4 regions of the Sphingobium sp. SCG-1 genome follow, and region 3 is predicted to be linked to each of the others. Evidence: predicted binding sites of a transcription regulator. Region 3 holds the regulator's gene; each other region holds the start of a gene.
What was found. Region 3 encodes LexA, which represses DNA repair genes until DNA is damaged. Its sites were predicted from a motif close to GTTCCNCNCTTGTTCT; they were not measured.

Region 1: a site for LexA is predicted at 2,242-2,257, ahead of C1T17_RS01395 (MmcB family DNA repair protein). Genes of this name have one in related genera too.
Region 2: a site for LexA is predicted at 2,710-2,725, ahead of C1T17_RS02305 (DUF6771 family protein). Genes of this name have one in related genera too.
Region 4: a site for LexA is predicted at 3,020-3,035, ahead of C1T17_RS13805 (protein ImuA). Genes of this name have one in related genera too.

The regions. Positions count from the first base shown of each region.
Region 1 covers NZ_CP026372.1:286,635-291,850, reverse strand. The annotation lists gene hisC (histidinol-phosphate transaminase) at 1-830, shown strand, start outside; gene C1T17_RS01400 (prephenate/arogenate dehydrogenase family protein) at 830-1,738, shown strand; gene C1T17_RS01395 (MmcB family DNA repair protein) at 1,739-2,230, opposite strand; gene C1T17_RS01390 (cell wall hydrolase) at 2,333-2,998, opposite strand; gene C1T17_RS01385 (DUF1491 family protein) at 3,180-3,491, opposite strand; gene C1T17_RS01380 (PaaI family thioesterase) at 3,512-4,066, opposite strand; gene C1T17_RS01375 (PTS sugar transporter subunit IIA) at 3,975-4,442, opposite strand; gene hpf (ribosome hibernation-promoting factor, HPF/YfiA family) at 4,589-5,182, opposite strand.
Region 2 covers NZ_CP026372.1:509,117-514,332, reverse strand. The annotation lists gene C1T17_RS02320 (helix-turn-helix transcriptional regulator) at 1-176, shown strand, start outside; gene C1T17_RS02315 (hypothetical protein) at 612-1,943, shown strand; gene C1T17_RS02310 (hypothetical protein) at 2,160-2,423, opposite strand; gene C1T17_RS02305 (DUF6771 family protein) at 2,735-2,926, shown strand; gene C1T17_RS02300 (toll/interleukin-1 receptor domain-containing protein) at 3,016-3,798, shown strand; gene C1T17_RS02295 (MucR family transcriptional regulator) at 3,869-4,354, opposite strand.
Region 3 covers NZ_CP026372.1:2,364,714-2,369,929, forward strand. The annotation lists gene lon (endopeptidase La) at 1-377, shown strand, start outside; gene C1T17_RS10825 (HU family DNA-binding protein) at 541-813, shown strand; tRNA gene C1T17_RS10830 (tRNA-His) at 1,033-1,109, shown strand; gene C1T17_RS10835 (Glu/Leu/Phe/Val family dehydrogenase) at 1,212-2,261, shown strand; gene lexA (transcriptional repressor LexA) at 2,436-3,134, opposite strand; gene glp (gephyrin-like molybdotransferase Glp) at 3,213-4,388, opposite strand; gene moaC (cyclic pyranopterin monophosphate synthase MoaC) at 4,385-4,873, opposite strand; gene trpC (indole-3-glycerol phosphate synthase TrpC) at 4,870-5,216, opposite strand, start outside.
Region 4 covers NZ_CP026372.1:3,031,874-3,037,089, reverse strand. The annotation lists gene C1T17_RS13825 (polyketide cyclase) at 92-517, shown strand; gene C1T17_RS13820 (MucR family transcriptional regulator) at 710-1,642, shown strand; gene C1T17_RS13815 (YbaN family protein) at 1,742-2,092, opposite strand; gene C1T17_RS13810 (DUF2200 domain-containing protein) at 2,308-2,757, opposite strand; gene C1T17_RS13805 (protein ImuA) at 3,203-3,832, shown strand; gene C1T17_RS13800 (DUF6504 family protein) at 4,023-5,216, shown strand, end outside.

The DNA of each region.
Region 1 (5,216 bases), 2.1 Mb from region 3:
AGCTGCTGCACCTCGCCGCCAGTGCCTATGCCGGGCCGGGCGACGAAGTGCTGTACGTCCGCTTCGGCTTTTCCGTTTACGACATCGCGGCCCGTCGCGTGGGCGCGACGCCGGTCGTTGCGCCGGACAAGGACTATGCGACGGATGTGGACGCACTGCTGGCGGCGGTGACGGAGCGGACGCGCGTGGTGTTTCTTGCCAATCCCAATAATCCGACGGGAACGATGACGTCGGCAGCGGAGATCGCGCGGCTGCATGCCGGACTGCGATCCGACATCCTGCTGGTGCTGGATCAAGCCTATGCAGAATATCTGGAGCCGGAAGAGGAAGACGGCGGGCTGGACCTGGCGCGCACGGCGTCCAACGTATTTATCACGCGCACATTCTCCAAAATACATGGCCTTGCCGCCGAACGCATCGGCTGGGGCTATGCCACGCGTGAAGTCGTTGACGTGCTGCACCGCATCCGCGCGCCATTCAATGTGACCACGGCGGGGCAGGCGGCTGCGATCGCCGCTGTCGGAGACGATAAGTGGGTGCAAGCGAGCCGTACGCATAACCGCCAATGGCGTGAATGGCTTGCCGGAGAAATCGCGGCGATGAGCAATCATGGCCTGCGCGTGGTGCCGAGCAAGGCAAACTTCCTGCTGATCCTGTTCGAAGGCAGACTGACGGCCGAAGCGGCGCTGAACGGGTTGATGGCGGAGGGTTATGCGACGCGCTGGCTGCCGGGGCAGGGGCTTCCGGACGCCCTGCGCATCACCATCGGCACCGAAGCGCAGACACGTGACATTGCGCGCATCCTGCGCACGATGGCGGAAGCCGCCTGATGCTGCCGTTCGCGCGTGTCACCATTATCGGGCTGGGTCTGATCGGTTCCTCGCTTGCCCGCGGCATAAGGGCAACGATGCCGACCGTCCGTGTGACGGGCCACGATGCGAACGACGAGGTGCGGGAAATCGCGCGGCGGATCGACCTGTGCGACGATGTCAGCGACACGGCGGGCGCTTCGGTTACGGATGCAGACCTCGTGATCCTATGCGTGCCAGTAGGCGCCATGGGAGCGGTCGCCGCGGAGATCGCTGAGGAATTGCCCTCCGAAGCGATTATCAGCGATGTCGGCGGGTCGAAGGAAAGCGTGATCGCAGCGCTACGCGAGGTGCTGCCGCACGCCACTATCGTTCCGGGTCATCCGGTTGCGGGAACCGAGTATAGTGGACCTGAGTCCGGGTTCGCCACTTTGTTCAGAGGCCGCTGGTGCATTTTGACGCCGGAAGAACATACAGAAGAAGCGGCCGTCATCCGAATGCGCAGCTTCTGGGAGACATTGGGCGCGAATGTTGAGATCATGACCCCCAAGCATCATGATCTGGTGCTGGCGGTGACAAGTCACGTGCCGCATCTGATCGCCTATTCGATCGTCGGCACGGCTTCGGACCTGGAGACCGTGACGCAAAGCGAAGTTATCAAATTCTCCGCTGGTGGCTTTCGCGACTTCACGCGCATCGCGGCGTCAGATCCAACAATGTGGCGCGACGTGTTCCTGAACAATCGCGAGGCGGTACTTGAGATCCTGCAACGGCTGACCGAGGACGTGACCATGTTGCAGCGGGCGATACGGTGGGGTGACGGTGATGCGCTGTTCGACCTTTTCACGCGAACCAGAGCCATCCGCCGGTCGATTATTGAGCAGGGGCAGGACGATCCCGCGCCCGATTTCGGGCGCACCCACACATAATCAGAAGCCGATTTCGGCAGCGTAGTCCGGGTCGGAAAGTGCAGTCAGCCGCCGAGCGGCCCGGCGCGCAAAGCGCAGTGTTTCCGCCTTGCGACGAGCGGCGGGCAGCGGCTCTGTAGGCGCGGGGCGCAGGATTTCCGCGTCATATTGATCGGCAACGATCAGCCCCGTGCGCGTGGGCCAAAGCGCCTCGCCATCGAATGGCGTCAGGTCAAAACCGGCCGGCACGGCCCAGAAGTAGCGATCGCAATAATCGAAGTAGTCCGGCCACTTCGCGTCTCCGAGCAAGTCCGCCCGGCTGCATTTTATCTCTACAATGACCAGATGCCCCGACAGGTCGATCGCCATGATATCGGCGCGACGGCCATTGGGAAGCGGGGCTTCCACCACACCGAACACATCGTGGCGCTGGAAGAGGCGCAGCACCCCACGCGCGACGGCCATAGCCGTGCCGTCAGTAAGAGGGGAGCAATCGGAAACCGTCTGTGACATGGCATGATATTAGAACAATAGAGGAACAAAGAAAAGGCCGAACCCGTATGGGCCGGCCTTTATCATCTTTGCTGCTCGTCGGCCCGGAGCGGGCCTCCAGTCTCAGCGGTAGAAAATGTGATTGTCGATCGATGCCAGACGGGCCTTGCCCCAACCCGGCGAAACGCGGCGAGCGTGGAAGAACAACGCGCCCTCAGCCTGGCTCTTCCAGCTATCGTTCAGCGCGATCTGCGCAATGCCGACTGCCTGCTGCCAATCGACGCTGTCCGTGCGCGGCTGAGGCACATTGCCACCGCGAACGAAGCTGAACTGGCTCGGCTGGCGCACGACGCCGCAAAGGCTGCTGGCGAAACGGCCCGAATGCGAACGGTTGATGATGACGCGGGCGACGGCGAGCTGACCGGCGAGGCTTTCGCTCTTCGCCTCATAATAGACGGCGCTCGCAAGGCAACGCATATCTTCGGTCATGTCGGCGGGGAAGGGCTGGGCATCCACCAGAGCGGCGAGCGACGTCGCGGGCTGTTCCTGCGCATCATCTGCATATGCGGAAACTTTTTCCGGCTGAGGCGTTGATGCTGTTGTAGATTGAACCACTTCACGCGGCGCTGCGAAGGTTACACCTGCGGCCTGCGGAGTGGAAGAAACCGGGATGGTGACGGGAAGCGTCTCAATCGATCCAGCGGCTTGGGAAGCGTCGCTCGCGCTTACGGCGGCGATCGCAGATAAAGTAAATGCGGCCAATGTCGCGGCCTTCAATCGGAAACTCATCACTACTCAAGTTAGTGCGGTGAGTCGGCCAGGACGCCGTATCCTTATGGATGGGCTTTTCTTGCGTCCGGTCGCCCCCCGTCTGCGTGTTTACCGTCTTCCCCCTCATTGAGTGAAGTCACAGCAACCTGCGCGTTGGCGTGGGCAGGCCTATGGCTGCGCCGTTCCACATAGTCAACGATCAGCAGAGCGTTTCCACGGCCAACCGTTCCGCATCCACGATATCGAGTTCTATTAACCATAAGTCGGGATCGGAGCGACGGCGGCGAGCGATGTAATCGGCGACAAGGTGCGGACCGCCGTCCTTATCCGGCCCGCAGGCAACCAGCCGATAGCCTCCGGCATAGTCTGAAATACGCTCGAAAAGGCCGGTTTCCTTGCCCTTGTCGAGGCACTGGACCAGAATCGTTCCGCTGATTGCATCGCCCTTGTGGAGCACGCTGGCAAAGCCGCCACTGTCTTGGACGCGCCGGATCAGAGCACTCACCAACATGTGTGCGGCGAGTCGCGCCGTCATGTGGCGGTGCGGTACCCGGGAAGCGACGACAAAGGGAATTGGGAACGCATGAAGGTGCCGGTGCCGCGTCCGACTTCCTCGCCGTCCGCGTCGATCAGGCTGGCTTCGGCCACATACACCCGGCGACGGCCGCTGATCCAACGGCCCTCTGCGCGCAATTTCCCTGTATGAATCGGGCGCGTGAACAGCAGGTTGAAGCTGGTAGTCAGAAGGAAGCGATCGCTAACCAGGCTGTTGGCGGCATAGAAGGCGGCGTCGTCCAGCATCTTGAAATACACCGTGCCATGCACGGCACCGGCGGCATGATAGACACCTTCATCGACTTCGAAGTCGATATGCGATTGACCGGCGGAGGGGATGCTAAGGTCGGACCGGAACAGCCCGTTGATAGGGGCTGAGCGGTAGAGTTGCTCCAAAGCCCGAAAGTGCGCCGCTTCACCACTGGGCAGCGGAGTCGCGTCAGGCTGCGTCACGCGCCTCGTTACCCGAAAGCAGAGCGAACAGGGCTTCACGTGAACCGACGCCGCGCATACGCGAGATATGCGTTTCATTGCGCAGATATCGGGAAACGCGCGCGAGGGTCTTGAGATGCTCCGCGCCGCTATCGACCGGTGAAAGGAGCGCGAAAACCACATCTACTGGCGCATTGTCCACGGCGTCGAAGCCCAATGGCGTATCCAGAAGAACCACGATGCCACGCACCCGATCCAGACCGGGGATTTTCGCATGGGGAATACCGATGCCACCGCCAAAGCCCGTCGATCCCAGCCGCTCCCGCTCCGTCAGCCGGTCGAATACGACATCGGCAGCCATGCCATAGTTGGCCGCTGCGATTTCGCCGAGTTTCTGGAACAGTTGCTTTTTGCTGCTGACCGAAACGCCGATTGCCAGTGCGTCCGACGTCAATATGTCGTCAAAGTGAGCCATGTCGTACCTAAACGGTCATCCGGCGTGTCTGGACTGGAATGTCAGACCATCCTGCAATGCCAGAACCAAAGCCCGGCCCCATAGAGCTATGGGGCCGGAACGTCAATGAAATTGGCTTTGGGAGCGCTATCCAGCGCCGATCTCTATCAGGTTCGAGGTTCCACCCAGCCGATCGTACCGTCATGCCGACGATACACCATGTTGTACGCTGATGTGCCTGCGTTGACGAACAACAGCGCATTGGTGTTGCGCAGATCGAGCATCATCACAGCGTCGGAAACGGATGCTTCGGGAATGTCGACGCGGGTTTCGGCAACGATCAGCGGCGCTTCCTCCGGCTCGTCTTCTTCTGCGGGCGTGGCGAACACAGTATAGCCGGCGCCATCGAAAGCCAACGCGTCGATACCGTTGGTTCGCTGCTCCTCAGCCGCCTGGGTTTGCAGATGGCGATCCTTCAGGCGGCGCATGTAGCGGCGGAGTTGCTTTTCGATGCGGTCGGCCGCTTGATCGAACGCGACATGAGCATCCTGCGCCTCGCCGGTGCCCTTGAGGATGAGACCCGTCATCACATGGGAAACGATATCGCAATGAAACGCGCCATGGGGCGCTGTGCTGAAAGTTACCTGTGCAGAAATCGCCCGCGCGAAATATTTCTCGGCCACTGCTTCGAGACGCGTCCAGACGTGCTGCTTGAGCGCGTCGCCTGTATCGAGTTGATGACCGGAAACACGAATATCCATCTTGCCTTCTCCTTATGCGAGCCGCTCCGCCTGA
Region 2 (5,216 bases), 1.9 Mb from region 3:
AATCTATATTGAGGCGACCTGCGGTAGAGGGAATGACCTCCCTAAGCCGCTCGTCAATCTACGCACTTATGGACAGAGGCGAGTTTCCTAGGCCTGTCCGCATATCAAAGAGAGCGGTTGGCTGGTACGCCAGCGAAGTCAGAAATTGGATCGCAACCCGGCCTTCAAGTCGTTGACCGTCTTATCTGGTAACGCTCAGGTCTTCTCGAAACCCTATTTGGGCACGGCCCAAACTCGTTTTGCTATGTGAGTTTTAGCTTTATCGCATCGAACTAGCTGCATGGAACTGCAACATGCCTCAATAGAAACCATAATCGTATCTAAATGTCTCAATACAACACTTCAACAGGTTGAATGATGACAATGTATAACCGATAAGTTTAAATGGATCATTATATTTAAACTGGGATCTAAATATAGATAAATCATATTAAACCTTCATCTATAAATTCTAAATGACTCTAACTTATTAAATTATTTAGAGAGCTTAGCTTAGTATACGTGTAACACATTCGTTTGAGGTAGGTGTGATGGCTCGATTATGGCGCTCAATTAGAGGAGGAAAATAGAGGGAATACGGGCTGAGAAGCCCTGTATGGAAAAGGTGATTTGTGAACTACGACACTGCCATTCCTGCCAATGATCTGGCAGGCGAACTGACCGATGAACAGGCCCTAGAGGCAGCGTACATGCCGCTCATCAGCGTAGCGGTTTCCGATCAAGCCAAGGCTATGATTACTGCTCTAGCTAAACAGCTATATCCAACAGGCAGGAAGGCGGCTTCCGACAAATACCATAGGGCATTAGGTGCCATCATCTCAGACCTGCTGCGGGCCACTAAGCATAATGTTGGCCGTTACAGCTATCGTCAGATGAGCGCTGGCAGCTTCACAGGTCACTACGTCGGATATCGCCCCTGCAAAGCTGCAATGGACCACCTGCGGGATGCAGGCTTGCTTGAGGTCCATACGGGGTACAAAGACCCGCGTAATATCCATAGAAAGGGTATGGCAACCCGGATGAGGGCCACATCCGCCTTATATGAGCTTGTAGTATCGCACGGTATCGAGCCTGCAAAGTGGGCGGAACATTTTGCAGTTGATCGATCCGTAAAAGCAGCTTCGCCAGTCGTGCTGAAATCCAGCAAGGTCAAGAAATGGGGGAACGTTGCCGTCGATGGTGAGGCCATGCACTTCGATCCGACCTTGCCGCCCGTTGATGCATTCATAGCGGAGGTAAACGCCTTCAACGCCTATATGGCTCGACAGATAATAGCTTCGCCGAAAATTGATGATGCTGAGCTAAATGCCCCATTTCAACGGATATTTAGCCAAGGCGATCTGCCCAACTATGGCTGGGATAGAGGGGGACGGCTATATATCTTGGGGGGCGGTTATCAGCAGGCTTCCAAGGAGGATCGCTTTACTATCACAATCAATGGGGAGCCGACGGCAGATGTCGATTTCAGCGCAAGCCATCTCACCATTCTTCATGCCCTGCACAAGGTGGCTTTCAACCCTGCGGACGCCTACACCATCGATGGGCTTCCCCGTGATTTGATCAAGGCTTGGGTCACCGCAACATTGGGGCATCATCAATTTCACAGGCGCTGGCCCGAAGAGGCGAAGGCCAATCTGCTTAAGAAGCGTGGGATCGATACTGGCCTGTACCCGATTAAGTCTGTTGAAAAGGCTGTCTTGGACAGGCACCCGCTTTTGAACGACTGGCCTAACAGTGAAATCCGATGGGGAATTCTACAATATCTGGAAAGCTGCGTTATCGTTGAATGTGTAAGTCGGCTGGCTATGGAATATGATGTTCCAGTGTTGCCCATGCATGACTCAATAATCATTCCGATATCAAAATCAGATCTCGCCGTAAAACTTATGACCACAGAATTCGTCCATCGATTGAAAGCAAAGCCAAGCGTAAAGACCAGTTAGCCGGAATAACCATCAGCGATTTTACTATGTATTATTTAAATTCGTTCTAAGCCCTATACAGAGATTTTATAGATTTTGGCAGGTTGACTAGCGGATAAGCTATAATCACTCCGTATGAGCCTCTGAGGGCATTTTAGAGGCATTCGCGCTGCTCATCCCAGATTTAGTCCCCGATTTCTCATCTTAGAGCATTTGGAGCAACTTAGTGCAAATCGTCTAAATGCCGTTCAACGGAATTTCCTCGACATCTTCAAGAGGAGCATATTCATCCTGAACGCTCAATACGCCGCCTCTTTCATTGGCGCGTTTCATGGCATCGATAATGCACTTGTGCTCAGCACCGGTGTCCCAAAAATGCCATTCCAGCTTATCGCATGGAGACAAGGCATCATAATATCCACGGAATATGAACAGGGCGATCACTGTTAGCAACACTGTCACCACAGACGCGAACCCAACTATAATCTTCTGATTGGTCATTCAAAGCCCCCAAGATCAGGTTGGAGGCGTTGCCCGGCCCAAGCCGGGTGTTCAGAACCTTGCACACAGCACAAGGCGTCGCCACCTTTAGACGAACCTTGGACATGCGTGACGACCACCCGGCCAAGAATGTCTTGACCGGCCTGTGTGCTGTTGGGGTTCTGACGCCCCACAATCCGGGACTCACCGGACTGCTCTTTGTCCTTCGCAAAATGAATTGAAGTGGGCAACGCATTTTATCAGGCTGACCATCTGCCAGAGCCGCCGTAATCCCTCTTGCCTCAATGTTCTTTGTTTGTTCTATATAAGGCATGGAAAGAATCAGTGCTCCCGTCATCGCCTCAGCGATTCTAACCGCGCCAGCATGGGCCATCGTCGGACTAACTATGCAGGATGATCAGATGCGCGAAGCGTCTGCGGAAACTTTGGCTGAAACCATCGTAGAAACGTTGAATAAGCCTGTTCCTGAACATGACCCGGCGCAACTTGTGTTGCCGATCTGATGTATCGTGGGCCGTGCCGATGAGAGTGCGACCTACTGCATAACAACGGTATGGGATTTGTATTCTAAACGGCTTTAGGGGATATTAATATGAGGGTTTTTCTTAGTCATCAGTTTGATGATAAGCCAGTGGTAGAGCCGATTGCTATCGCCTTGAGGGATAAGCTGGGTGCAACAAACGTGTTCTATGATGCTTGGAGCATCAAACCGGGCGAAGGAATTATAGAAAAGATGAACGAGGGTATGACGGCCCCCGACTTTGTCTTCTTCTTCGTCTCTGCCAAGAGCCTAGCCAGTGGGATGGTCAAACTGGAATGGCACAACGCTTTATATCAAGCTGCGAACGGGCAAACGCAGCTAATCCCGGTTAGGGTCGATGGTGTAGCAATGCCAGCCCTCCTGATGCAAAGCGTATACATCGATTTGCACAACATTGGCATCCCTGCGGCACAGCAGCAGATATTGCAGATAGTGACAGGTTCTGATGATTTCCGACCGAAGCATGCCGAGTTCTCGAACCTCACCGCAGCTGTATCTAAGATTTCGGCCCATCACTTTGAAATAACGGTGATAGCATCTCATCTCAGTGAACACGCTCCCACCATCGTCATGGTAACGAACAATACAACAGATGAGGGGCGACTGTGGATAAAAGGTTGCGGAGGCGTAACATCTAGTAATTACATTTTTCCATCAACGCTGGGCAAGACGTTAAATGGGTTTACGGCTGGGCCAATCGCTGGCGATGTAATCAAACCCAAATTTCCAAGAATCTATGAGCTGCGATCCTCTTCAAAGCCGCTTGAATTGGTTGCGGTCGTTCAACAGATTGAGCCTACTCAGTTCAAGCCACTTCCGACAACGGGTCTCTAGACGACCGGCTTTGACCACCACGAACTTTAGATCAGAGTTGTGCTAGAGATTACGATGGAACCTGTGATGATCAAACAGCAGGCTCCGTTTCCACCTTCTTCGCCCGAACCTTACGTTTCGGCTTTTCCGCTAACACTGGTTCAGCAGCCCGCTTCCTGCCCAAGCCGATCTTAACGGCCAAATCCTTGCGTTGTTGGGCATAATTGGGAGCCACCATCGGGTAGCTGGCATCCAATCCCCACTTGGCCCGGTAGTCAGCAGGCGTCATCTGGTAATGCGTCATCAGATGGCGTTTCAGCATCTTCAACTTCTTACCGTCTTCAAGGCAGATGATATAATCCGGCTTGATAGAGGATCGTACAGATACAGCCGGTTGAAGGGGTCCTTCAACAGGAGCAACGGGCGTGCTCAAGCCAGACAACGCTCCATGCACATTGGCGATCAAGCTGGCTATGTCAGACACGGCAACACTGTTATTGCTGACGTGGGCTGAAACAATATCGGCAGTTAGGGTGGCCAGCATTTCGTTTGGACTGTTGTTCGCTGCGTCTATCATTGTTGCAATCCCATCTTTATAATTCTAGCCTGATAGCACAACCTTTCCACTTCTCACATGTGAGGTCATCTAAAATATCTACTCAAAATTAGAAGCGGCTAGGAGTCGCATTTTGGGTATATTTCTAGGACTTCGGCATCTCTATAGTAGATGTCGCCTGATCAACCTGATGTAATCAGACAAATATTCGTGAATTATAATATCGACATAGCTTGTCGCTTGCCGGAAATATATTTAAGGGCGTTTTAAGCCTTGTGCAGCGCGTTTATTGTTTAAGGCATACATTTTGCCAAAATCTGTTCTTTGCTCTGCAAGGCACATCTACGGGGCTTGTAGGGTATATCTGCGGATAAGATGCCAGTCGCGGGCTTCCTTCACCGCCACTTGACGCCTAAGAAGGCCTTTCCGCTAAGTCGGCAAGACAGAAAGCACCTGCGGTATCAGATTATTGGCTTAGGTCGGTCAAGCGGAAGCGCCTTGGCTTATAATTTACAGCCTTTAATGCAGAACCGGAGTTCCCTAGGCTGGGAATGTGTCATATCCCCGTGCATATTAGCCGTTGAGGGAATACGATATGATCGCAAGCGGACACATAGCGCTTTATCGAGACGCCCAAGCAGGCTCTATCCGCCAAAAGCTTGCCTTTAGCAGGGCAGAGCAAGACAAACTGCGCCAGCAAAATCAGCAGTTAGACGCGGAACAGAGGCTGTTGGAGGAGGCGCTTTCTAGAGCCAAGAATATGCCAGCGCGAACGGATATATGCCCTAGATGCTTGATATGGATCGGTCGGGAAATCCCGCTATCGCCTGTACCTGTTCCTGCTGGTGAAGATGATGAGGTTGACTATTTCACCTGCTCAGAG
Region 3 (5,216 bases):
CGGGCGTGGGTATGGTGACGTCGATCGTCAGCACCTTGACCGGCATTGCCGTGCACAAGGACGTGGCCATGACGGGTGAAGTCACTCTCCGTGGTCGTGTGCTGCCCATCGGCGGCTTGAAGGAAAAGCTACTTGCGGCCCTGCGCGGTGGCATCAAAACGGTTTTGATCCCGGCCGAGAATGAGAAAGACCTGGCGGAGATTCCAGCAAACATTCGAGAGGGCCTTGAGATAATTCCGGTGAGCCATGTCGACGAGGTGCTCGCACGGGCGCTTATTGCCCCGCTGGAGGCTATCAACTGGACGGAAGAAGACGATCTCGCCGCCCAGCCGGCGCATCCGATCGGCGGGGAGGGTGAAGTAGCGGTTCGGCACTGACAGCGCATCCGGTCCCGAACACTCAATATATCAACTTCCTAAGTTGGCGTGAGGCGCAGGTCTCGTCGTTTTCTCTTTGACAGCGGCGAGGTCCTGCGCCTTAATCGCGTCATATTGCCCGCGATTCCCAATTGATCGATGCAAACTAGGGGGGTTCCATACCATGAATAAACAGGATCTAATCAGTGCCGTCGCCGATACCAGCGGCCTGAGCAGAAGCGATACCGTAAAAGCCGTCGAGGGAGTTTTTGAGGCAATCACCGGCGCCCTGAAGAGGGGTGATGAAGTTCGCCTGGTAGGGTTCGGCACATTTTCGGTCTCCAATCGCAAGGCTTCGACAGGACGTAATCCGCGCACGGGTGAAACGATGTCCATCAAAGCATCCACGCAACCTAAATTTCGAGCTGGTAAGGGCCTGAAGGACGCCGTTAACTAACGAGCAGGAATTCAGCCGTGCAATGTTATTCGCCACGGGAATAAGAAGGCGGGCTTCAAGGCCAAACGAACTAGTGCGTAAGCAAAGCTGTTATAAGCGCAGACTAGCGCCTTTATTTTTTGCTACTTTGCTTTGATATTTGCGGATTAATAAAAAGGTTGCTTGACGGTGAGGGGCGCTACGCCCTATGGGCCGTCTTCCCCGCAGTAAGCGGGTGTGGCGATCGTAGCTCAGTTGGTTAGAGCGCCGGTTTGTGGTACCGGAGGTCGTGGGTTCAAGACCCATCGGTCGCCCCATTTCGTTCGCGGCGAAGCGCACCTCCATCAATGGTTTTCCTATAGCTTTTTGCCCTCTGGCGATTTATTGCGCGATCTAGTAATTTTGTTACGAGGATCAAAATGGGCGCGGCTTGGGATCTACCAGACTTCGATGACCACGAGGGTGTCCACCTATTTCGTGACAAAGCTAGCGGCCTGACAGCGGTCATTGCGATCCATTCGACTGCGCTTGGACCAGGTGCTGGAGGCACCCGTTTTTGGCATTATCAGCACCGTACGGAAGCGATCACTGACGCTCTGCGATTGTCGCGAGGTATGAGCTACAAGAACGCTATGGCGGGCTTGCCGATGGGTGGCGCAAAGGGCGTCATTCTGGCCGATGCAGCCAAGACCAAGACTCCAGCAATGCTGGAGGCGTTCGGGCGCGCCGTGGACTCGCTGGGTGGTCGTTATGTGACGGCAGAAGACGTTGGCATTTCCGAGGTGGATATGACGGCAATTGCTCGTGGCACCAAGCATGTGTCTGGCCTTCCGGTGGGTGACGGACATGCAGGCGGCGATCCGGGGCCCTTTACCGCTTATGGCATCTATTTGGGTGTAAAGGCGGCTGTCCAACAAGGCTTGGGCAAGAGCGATATGAAGGGCATTCATGTCGCCATTCAGGGCGTGGGTAGCGTCGGCGGCGGTCTTGCCCATTACCTTGCCAGGGACGGAGCACGGCTTACGCTGGCGGACGTGAATCAGGATCGGGCCAGAGCGCTTGCGAACGAACTTGGCGGGGAGGCCGTGGAGGCTGACGCTATCATCGGCGTCAGAGCGGACGTATTTAGCCCCAACGCGCTCGGCGCCATTCTCAACGAGTACAGCATTCCCTTACTCAAGGCGGGCATCGTTGCGGGCGGCGCAAACAACCAACTCGCAACCCCGGCTGACGCTGAACGGCTGCATGGGCGCGGCATTCTATATGCGCCCGATTACGTCATCAATGCGGGCGGGATCATCAACGTCGCGCTGGAATATCTGGGGCAGGGCGACCGCGATGAAGTCAATGGTCGTATTGAACAAATTCCCGATCGTCTGCGTGCCATCTGGGCTGACAGTGCCGCCTCCAACCGGCCCGCAGCAGATGTTGCAGACGCCATGGCGCAAAAGCTGATCGGTCGCGCCTGACATGATGTCGGGCGCTTAAGCCTGCGGATCGACGCCGCTATTTATGGGAAAGCGGAAACCGCACGCGCTTTACGTTCGCGATTTCTCCGCTTTCCGCAAAGGCGCGAGGCGGTAAGTGAGCGTTGATGATGACCAGCGCCGGTCCCAATCGACAGGGGCGCTATTCCGGTCAGCCTAATTATACCGGCGCAGAAGACCCGCAAGTTTGCCCTGAACGCGAACTTGCCGCGCGTCGTAGATTTGCGGCTCATAAGCGCTGTTGGCGGGATCAAGACGAACACGCGGGCCGTCTTTACGGAAATATTTGAGAGTAGCTTCCGCGTCGTCAATTAACGCAACCACGATCTGCCCATCTCTCGCCACTTCAGTGCGCTGAATCAGCGCGAAGTCGCCGTCCAAAATGCCTGCTTCCACCATGGAGTCGCCGGAAACCTCAAGCGCGTAATGTTCACCGGAACCCAACAATGCGGCGGGCACGGAAAGCATGTTCTGACCTTCCATCGCCTCAATCGGTACGCCTGCCGCAATGCGCCCATGCAACGGAATTTCGATGACATCATTCGCTGCAATCGGAACCGAAGGCATGATCGCCCTCGCAGGCGTCTTTAGCGGAGATGCCAATGGAACAACCGCTGCAGCCCTCCGCAATTTATCGAGCCCCTCGGGAAGCTTTAAAACCTCCAAGGCGCGGGCACGATTAGGCAATCGCCTGATGAATCCGCGTTCTTCGAGCGCATTAATCAGCCGGTGAATTCCGGATTTAGATCGAAGGTCGAGTGCGTCCTTCATCTCCTCAAACGAAGGCGAGACGCCGCCTTCATCCAGGCGATTATGAATGAACGTGAGCAATTCCTGCTGCTTGGAAGTAAGCATCGTGACCTCATCCTGTAGAACGGATGAAGAACGTATAGGAAACACATTAGGTCAGGTCAAGCAGGTATGTGGGACTGCCTAAAGCGGAATGATGCTCACCGTCTCTCCAGGCATTGCGGCCGGTGAATGAGCCTTCCTGACGATCAGGCAATCGGCCTGCGCCAGAGCTTTTGTGGCGGCGCTGTCCTGCGCTGTCAGTGCGACGGCACCTTCTCGCGTAAGGCGAGCACGGAGATACTCGTCGCGATCGCCCGCAGACCCGAGTGGATTGGCCAGCGGCGCAGAACTGATGAATGGCAAAACTTGCGGATTTCCGAGCAAGTGGCGAATTAATGGTAGCACGAATAATGTTGCCGTCACATAGGCGGAAACCGGGTTTCCCGGTAGCCCCAAGAAAGCAGTTTCGCCTAACTTGCCTGCGATCAGAGGTTTCCCCGGCCGCATCCGGATTTTCCAGAAATCCAGCGTCCCACCCGCAGCCTCGAACGCCGGGCGAACAAGATCGTGGTCGCCGACCGAGGCTCCGCCGGTGGAGACGATCACGTCGGCATGTCGCGCACGATCAAACGCGGCGGTCATGGCGTCCAGATTATCAGCAACAATCCCGAGGTCTTCCACATCGCACGCGAGGGTTTGAAGCAGAGCCGACAACATGACGGTGTTCGATGACGGGATTTTACCAAGAGGGATTGGCGCGCCCGGAGCAACAAGTTCATTGCCGGTTGCAATGATCGAGACGCGCGGCTTGCGACGGACGGGAAGTGCTCCATGGCCGCCAAGCGCCGCCAGGCCAAGCTGGGCCGGCCCCAGCAAGCTTTTGGGTGAAAGCAACATATCGCCTTCGGTAAAATCGGAACCTCTGCGACGGACGTGAAGCCCAGGCAACAGGGGATCGCCAGCGGATTGCGACACGTAATCCTCAACCCGCGTTGCGTTTTCCTGTATCAGAATGCTGTCCGCGCCGGGGGGAACTGGTGCTCCGGTAAAGATGCGCGCGGCCTCTCCGGACACAAGCGGTGGCGGCAGTGGGCCTCCTGCAGCGCTCTCCTGTGTCACGCGCCATGGCCCGGCACCCGCGGCAACGGCATAGCCATCCATGGCGGACAAGTCGGCGAATGGCTGATCTCGGAGGGCCATCACATTGGCGGTCGTCCAACGTCCCACGCAATCGGCAAGCGGCGTCTGTTCTGTCGGCAGCATCTCTGTAAGTGCGAGAAGACGCGCTTGCGCTTCTTCGACCGGCAGCAGGCTCATTTCTTTATTTTAACCTTTGGCACAGGCCAGTCACCTGACTTGCCGCCTGTCTTAGATTGCAGGGATATGCCGCCAATCACCATGCCCTTGTCGAGCGCTTTGGCCATGTCATAGATGGTGAGCAGGGCCACCGACGCTGCCGTCAGCGCCTCCATCTCAACCCCAGTCTGCGCGGCGGTGCGCGCCGTGGCGGTCACGTCGACGCCGGTCGCGTCCAGCTTGAAGTCGATTGCGACGGCGCTCAGGGGCAGCGGGTGACAGAGCGGTATCAAATCCGATGTTTTCTTGGCCGCCATGATCCCGGCTACGCGCGCGACAGCCAAGACATCGCCTTTCTTGACAAGACCTTGAGCGACGGCATCGGCGGCTTCGGCGCTCATATCGATCCGGCCAGTGGCGACGGCTTCGCGCACCGTGACGGATTTCGCGGCGACATCGACCATGCGCGCTGCGCCATCCTCGTCCAGATGCGTAAGTCCGGTCATGCGTCGAGCAGCGCCCGTGTCGCCGCTTCGACGTCCGCCTGCCGCATCAGCGCTTCACCAATGAGGAAACAGCGGACCCCACGTTCTGCCATTGCATCAAGGTCGGCGCGTGTCGTGAGGCCGCTTTCCGCAACGAAGGTGCAGTCTGACGGGGCGCGGTCCACCAACTCGTAGGTCCGTGCGAAATCCACCGAGAAATCCCGCAGGTCGCGATTGTTGACTCCGATCAGCCGCGACTTCAGTTTCATCGCGCGCTCCAATTCCTGGGCGTCATGGACTTCGACGAGAGCATCCATCCCAAGCAAAAGAGCTGCGTCTTCGATCTCGGCCATCTGCGCGTCGT
Region 4 (5,216 bases), 670 kb from region 3:
ACTAACCGAAAACATGATCCTTGGTGTCTTGGCTGACACGGCAGTATAAAGGCAGCACCACAGGTGCTCCCGCCTTAAGGAAAGACGCTGCATGTTACCTGCGCGAACCTACAGCATAACGATAAATCGGAATTGGCAGGCGCTTTACGAGGCGATCTGGCGCCCTGAGACATTCTCCCAGTGGGCATCCGGTCTGATCGAGGCAGACCTTCGCCAAAGCGATGAAGGTTGGATCGCCGATGGTGTGGACGGTCCGATCATCGTTCACTTCACACCCTATAATGCGTTTGGTGTCATGGATCATGTCGTAGAAACAGGAAATGGGCAGGCGGTCCATGTTCCTCTTCGCGTGGTCCAGAACGGCGTTGGCGCAGAAGTCATGCTCACTTTGTTTCGTAAACCGGAGATGACGGATGAGACTTTCGCGAGAGACGCCAAATGGATCGCACGTGATCTGCGGGCGCTTCGAGATTTGGTAAATAGTGAACGGCTCTTCTTTAACGAGCAACCTCAGTAACGCATTGGGTATAGATCGTAGCGGCTCGTGTCATCATAGCAGCCACTTTCGAACGTGACGACTTCCACGCGTTGTCATGCCTTGGATCAGCATAGAGATTAACGAATTTGGCAATGTACTATCTTTTTCGTAACAGCTAGGCGCATAGAGCACCTCTGTGAAAACGATCTTCATCAAAGGAGTATGTATTTAATGGCTGACCATGATCAGGCCGATCTCACAACGTTGACCGTCGACTTGCTGAGCGCCTATTTTGCGAACAACACCGTTCCCAGCGAGACGCTGTCTGACCTCATTCAGTCGACCTACTCTGCTCTTGCAGGCATTGATGCACCCGCCGCTGTGGAAGCTGAGGCACCAACGTTTACGCCTGCGGTCAGTCTGAGGAAGAGCCTAGCATCGCGCGATCACATCATCAGCATGATTGATGGCAAGGCCTATAAAACGCTCAAGCGTCACCTCGCGGCAAATGGGCTTTCACCGGCTGAGTATCGTGAGCGCTATAAGCTGCCGGCGAGCTATCCGATGGTCGCGCCTGCTTACTCCGAAGAACGCCGAGCGGTCGCTGCGAAGAATGGCCTTGGCGGCAGCAAGAAGCGGGCAGGGGTCATGGCTGAGGACGCCGCCCCGCTTGCAGTCGCATCCACCCCGCGGGCAGACGCGATTGAGGACGCTGCCGACATAGCGCCAGTGGCAGCGAACGAGCCTGCTATTGCTGACACCATTGCGGTGCCCAAGGCAGCGCGCAAAGTGCGTGCCGTCTCGGCAAAGCTTGGCCCTAAAGGCTCTGCGGCCAAGGCAGTAAAACCTACTCGGAAGTCAGAGGTCGATAGCGTGCGCGATAATGTCGCCGCTGCTGATCAAGACGTAGAACAGCCTGCCCAGACGGCAACGCCAACATCCTCTGCGTCCGACGCTCCGACCAAGCCTCGTCGCAAGCTTAAGATCAGAGCAGGCGAGCCCGCTCAACCTGAAAGCATGCTCGAGGAAGCTGCCAAAGCTAAGCCTTCGCCCAAGCCCAGGGAAGCGAAGGCTGGGAATACTGATCAAAGCACATCTTCGGATGCGCCAAAGCCGACTAAACGCGCATATAAGAAGCGCGTCAGCAAATCCGTTGAGGCGTAACTAGGCGCGCTAAGAAGATTCGCGATCGTATGGCAAGAGACGGCCGATGGGCGTCGTGCGTCTCTCGCCAAGTCAAACTCTATAACGGTTACAAGGGCGTCATTCCGGCCTAAGCCAGATCCAGGTTCCGCCAGTCAGGGCGGCTGCTACCGGTATGAGAAAAAAGGGCCAGGGCGCAAACAAGATACCGAGCAGGGCCGAGATGGCAAACGCTGCCGTCGCGGCGCGCTTTCCTCGGCGGCTGATTGCGCCATTACGCCGCCAGCGCTGGATATGTGGACCAAGATGCGGATGCTCCAGCAACTGCCGTTCGAGCCTGGGGCTGCTTCGAGCGAAGCAGAATGCCGCAAGAATGATGAATGGCACAGTGGGCAACAGCGGCAGAATCGCGCCTGCAATGCCAAGAGCAAGCGCGAGATAACCCGCGATCAGGTAAAGCCAGCGCATCATCGCCGGACAGCTATGACCAGCTTCCAGCTTCACGCAATCAGTAAGAATTGTCGTGATCTATGCTGCTCTGCTACGGCAACAGCGGATCATAAAGGGTATGGGCTTCTGGCCGCGACACATTTACCTCAGCAGGCTGATCCATTGCGGCGCGCTTCTCAGGCATGACACTCATCAGTTTTCATGCCGCCTCTTTTGCTGGTGTCGGCACTAGTGCATCATCGCCGGAAGATTTTCTCCATCGCTTTCCCTTTTGCAAGCTCGTCGATCATCTTGTCGAGATACCGGATTTCTCTCATCAGCGGGTCTTCGATGTCTTCAACCCGGACACCGCAGACCGTTCCCCTGATCAGCTTTCTCGAGGGATTCAATTGAGGTGCATGACCAAAGAAATCCTCGAAACTCGTTTTCTTCTCAAACTCTGCGTCAAGGCCTTGGCGGGTGTAGCCCGTCAGCCAACTAATGATCTCATCGACTTCAGCCTGAGTACGGCCTTTCTTCTCGGCCTTTGCTACATAATGCGGATAGATGCTGGCAAAGCTGATAGAGTAAATTCGGTGTTTCATTTCACGTTCTGTACGTCGGCTTTGAGACCCAGCAGGGGCATGACATCGACCCGTCGGATGAAAAACCGGTGCATACCCTGAAAGAGACTTCGTTGCACTCACAGGTGCTTCCCAGGCTTCGGTAGCTGGGTCACAATCCGTGCGCTGTTCGAACTAAGCGAAGTCTCCAGGCCGTGTAAAATATCGAGCGTACATAGCGTTCGTAATTGTGGTCTCCGACATCATACGTAGCCTTGGATCGAGATCTTAGCTGCCGACGTCAGTGTCCCCGATGCGCGTGTGCACTTGGCAATGGCGCTTTCATAATCACGTAGGTGCAACGAAATTTTCTAATCATCGCGCTTGACGAATCTCCAGCGAGATTGGAACATAAAGGGAACATGTGAGTCGATGCTGACAGATGCCAACCTTAGTTTTCTCTCCCGATCGGACGAGGTCCGACCAGATTGCTGCGCTCCGCGCGGAGCTAGAGAATGCGCGCGCGCTGCGAGGTCCAAACCTGCCCTTTGGGATCCCTGCTCTCGACGACAGACTCGCCGATAGCGGGTTGGATGGTGCCGGACTCCATGAGGTTGCGGCAGCGTCGGCCAGGCTGAACGATGATGCCGCCGCGACGCTGTTCATGGCCAGCATCGCCGCTCGCTTTGCCGCCGAGGCCGGCTTCACTGTGCTGTGGGCGCTCACGAAGTTCGATCTCTACGCGCCCGGCCTCGAACAGGCGGGGCTGGGGCCTGTCAAGATACTTTATGCTCAGGGCGGTAAGGATGCCGAGGTTCTGGCGCTTGCCGAGGATGGCCTGCGCGACGGCTCGCTCGCCTGCGTGATAGCCGAGGTAAAGTCCGCCGATCAGACGGCAACCCGCCGGCTGCAACTCGCAGCCTCGGACGGCAAGACCCCGATCCTTCTCTACCGGCGACACCGCTCACGTGACCGCTGTCCTTTGGAAACGCCATCATCGGCGATGACACGCTGGCGGATCGGCTGCGCGCCTTCGACACCCTTGCCCCATGCCGGACTGGGCCGGGCGCGCTGGGCGATCGAACTGGTCCGCCAGCGCAATGGCAATCCCTTCTCCCTCGAACTGGAGGCTTGCGATGCAACGGGTCGCCTCGCTCTGCCTGCCGCAGCTGCCCATAGAGCGGTTGCGGCGGTCGCAGCGTCCAGTCGCGCCGCCTGAGGGTCGCGCATTTTCTGCCGAGCCGCGTTTTCAAGCCGCGGTCGACGATGATCCCGGCGCTTGCTCTGTGCCGCGGGGCGGCGGCTGGCGGCCGGGTGCGCGCTGGGCGCGCGACGGCGCCCTGGGACGGCGCCCAAGCTCGGCGAACATCGATAGTCTGCCGGCCCATCAGCAGCCAAGGATGCGCGAGATGGGTCGGCGCAGCGAGGCCGCCGAACACCCGTTCAAGGCCATGGTGCCAGACGAAGGAGGGCCAGCCAGCGCGGTTGCATCCGTTGCTCCGTCATGGGCGTCCTTCTGGGGTCGACCGACAATCCTGATCGCGCGGATCGGGCAGCGCGATGTGGTCGCATCGGCCTGTCCTGTGGCGCTGGAGCTCGGCCTGCGTCCCGGCATGGCCGCCGCTCACGCCCGCGCGTTGGTGACGGATCTCGATGTCCATGATGCCGAGCCCGAAAAGGATCAGGCCTTCCTCGACAGCCTTGCGCTGCACGCGGTGGCGCGCTGGACGCCGACCGCGTGCCCTGCGCCGCCCGACGGTCTATGGCTCGATCTCTCGGGCACGACCCATCTGTTCGGCGGCGAGGCGCGCTTCTGCCGGCGTCTGTTGACCTTTCTGCGGCGGCTGGGTTTCACCGCGACGATCGCGATCGCCGGAACACCTGGCGCGGCGCATGCGCTCGCGCGATATGGCGGCGAGGCCATTACGATTCTTCCGTCGGGTGCCGAGGCGGAGGCGATCGCCGATCTGCCGCTCGCCGCGCTACGGCTTACGCCCGAAGCTCTCACCGCCGCCGGCCGCTTCGGCCTGGAACGGATCGCCGATCTATATCCGATGCCACGCGGCCCGCTCGCCAAGCGGCTCGGGCTGAAGACAGTCGAGCGGCTCGATCAGGCGCGCGGGAGCCTCGCCGAGCCGATCACGCCGGTTATTCCGTTCGAGGCGCCGATTGCCGAACGGCGACTGCTCGAGCCGATCGCGACGGCCGACGCGATCACCCACGTGATCGGCGATCTAGTCGATGATCTGGTCCATGTGCTGCAAGCGCGCAGTCTTGGGCTTCGGACGGCCATCCTCACATGTGTTGTCGTCGATGGCGGCGAACAGCGCGTCGCGATCGGGACCGCGCGCGCGACGCGCGAGCCCGCGCACCTCAAGCGGATGCTGGCCATGCGGGTCGAGCGGATCGATCCTGGTCTTGGCATAGAGGCGATGACGCTGGCCGCGCCGCGCGTCGAGCCGCTGGCGCCGGAAGCGCTGGACGCAGGCTTTGCTACCGAAGGCCGTGCACCCGATCTTGCGCCGCTGGTCGATCAGCTCGGTGGCCGTGTCGGCGAAGAGGCGCTTTTCCGGCTGACTGCCGTCGAGAGCGACGTTCCAGAG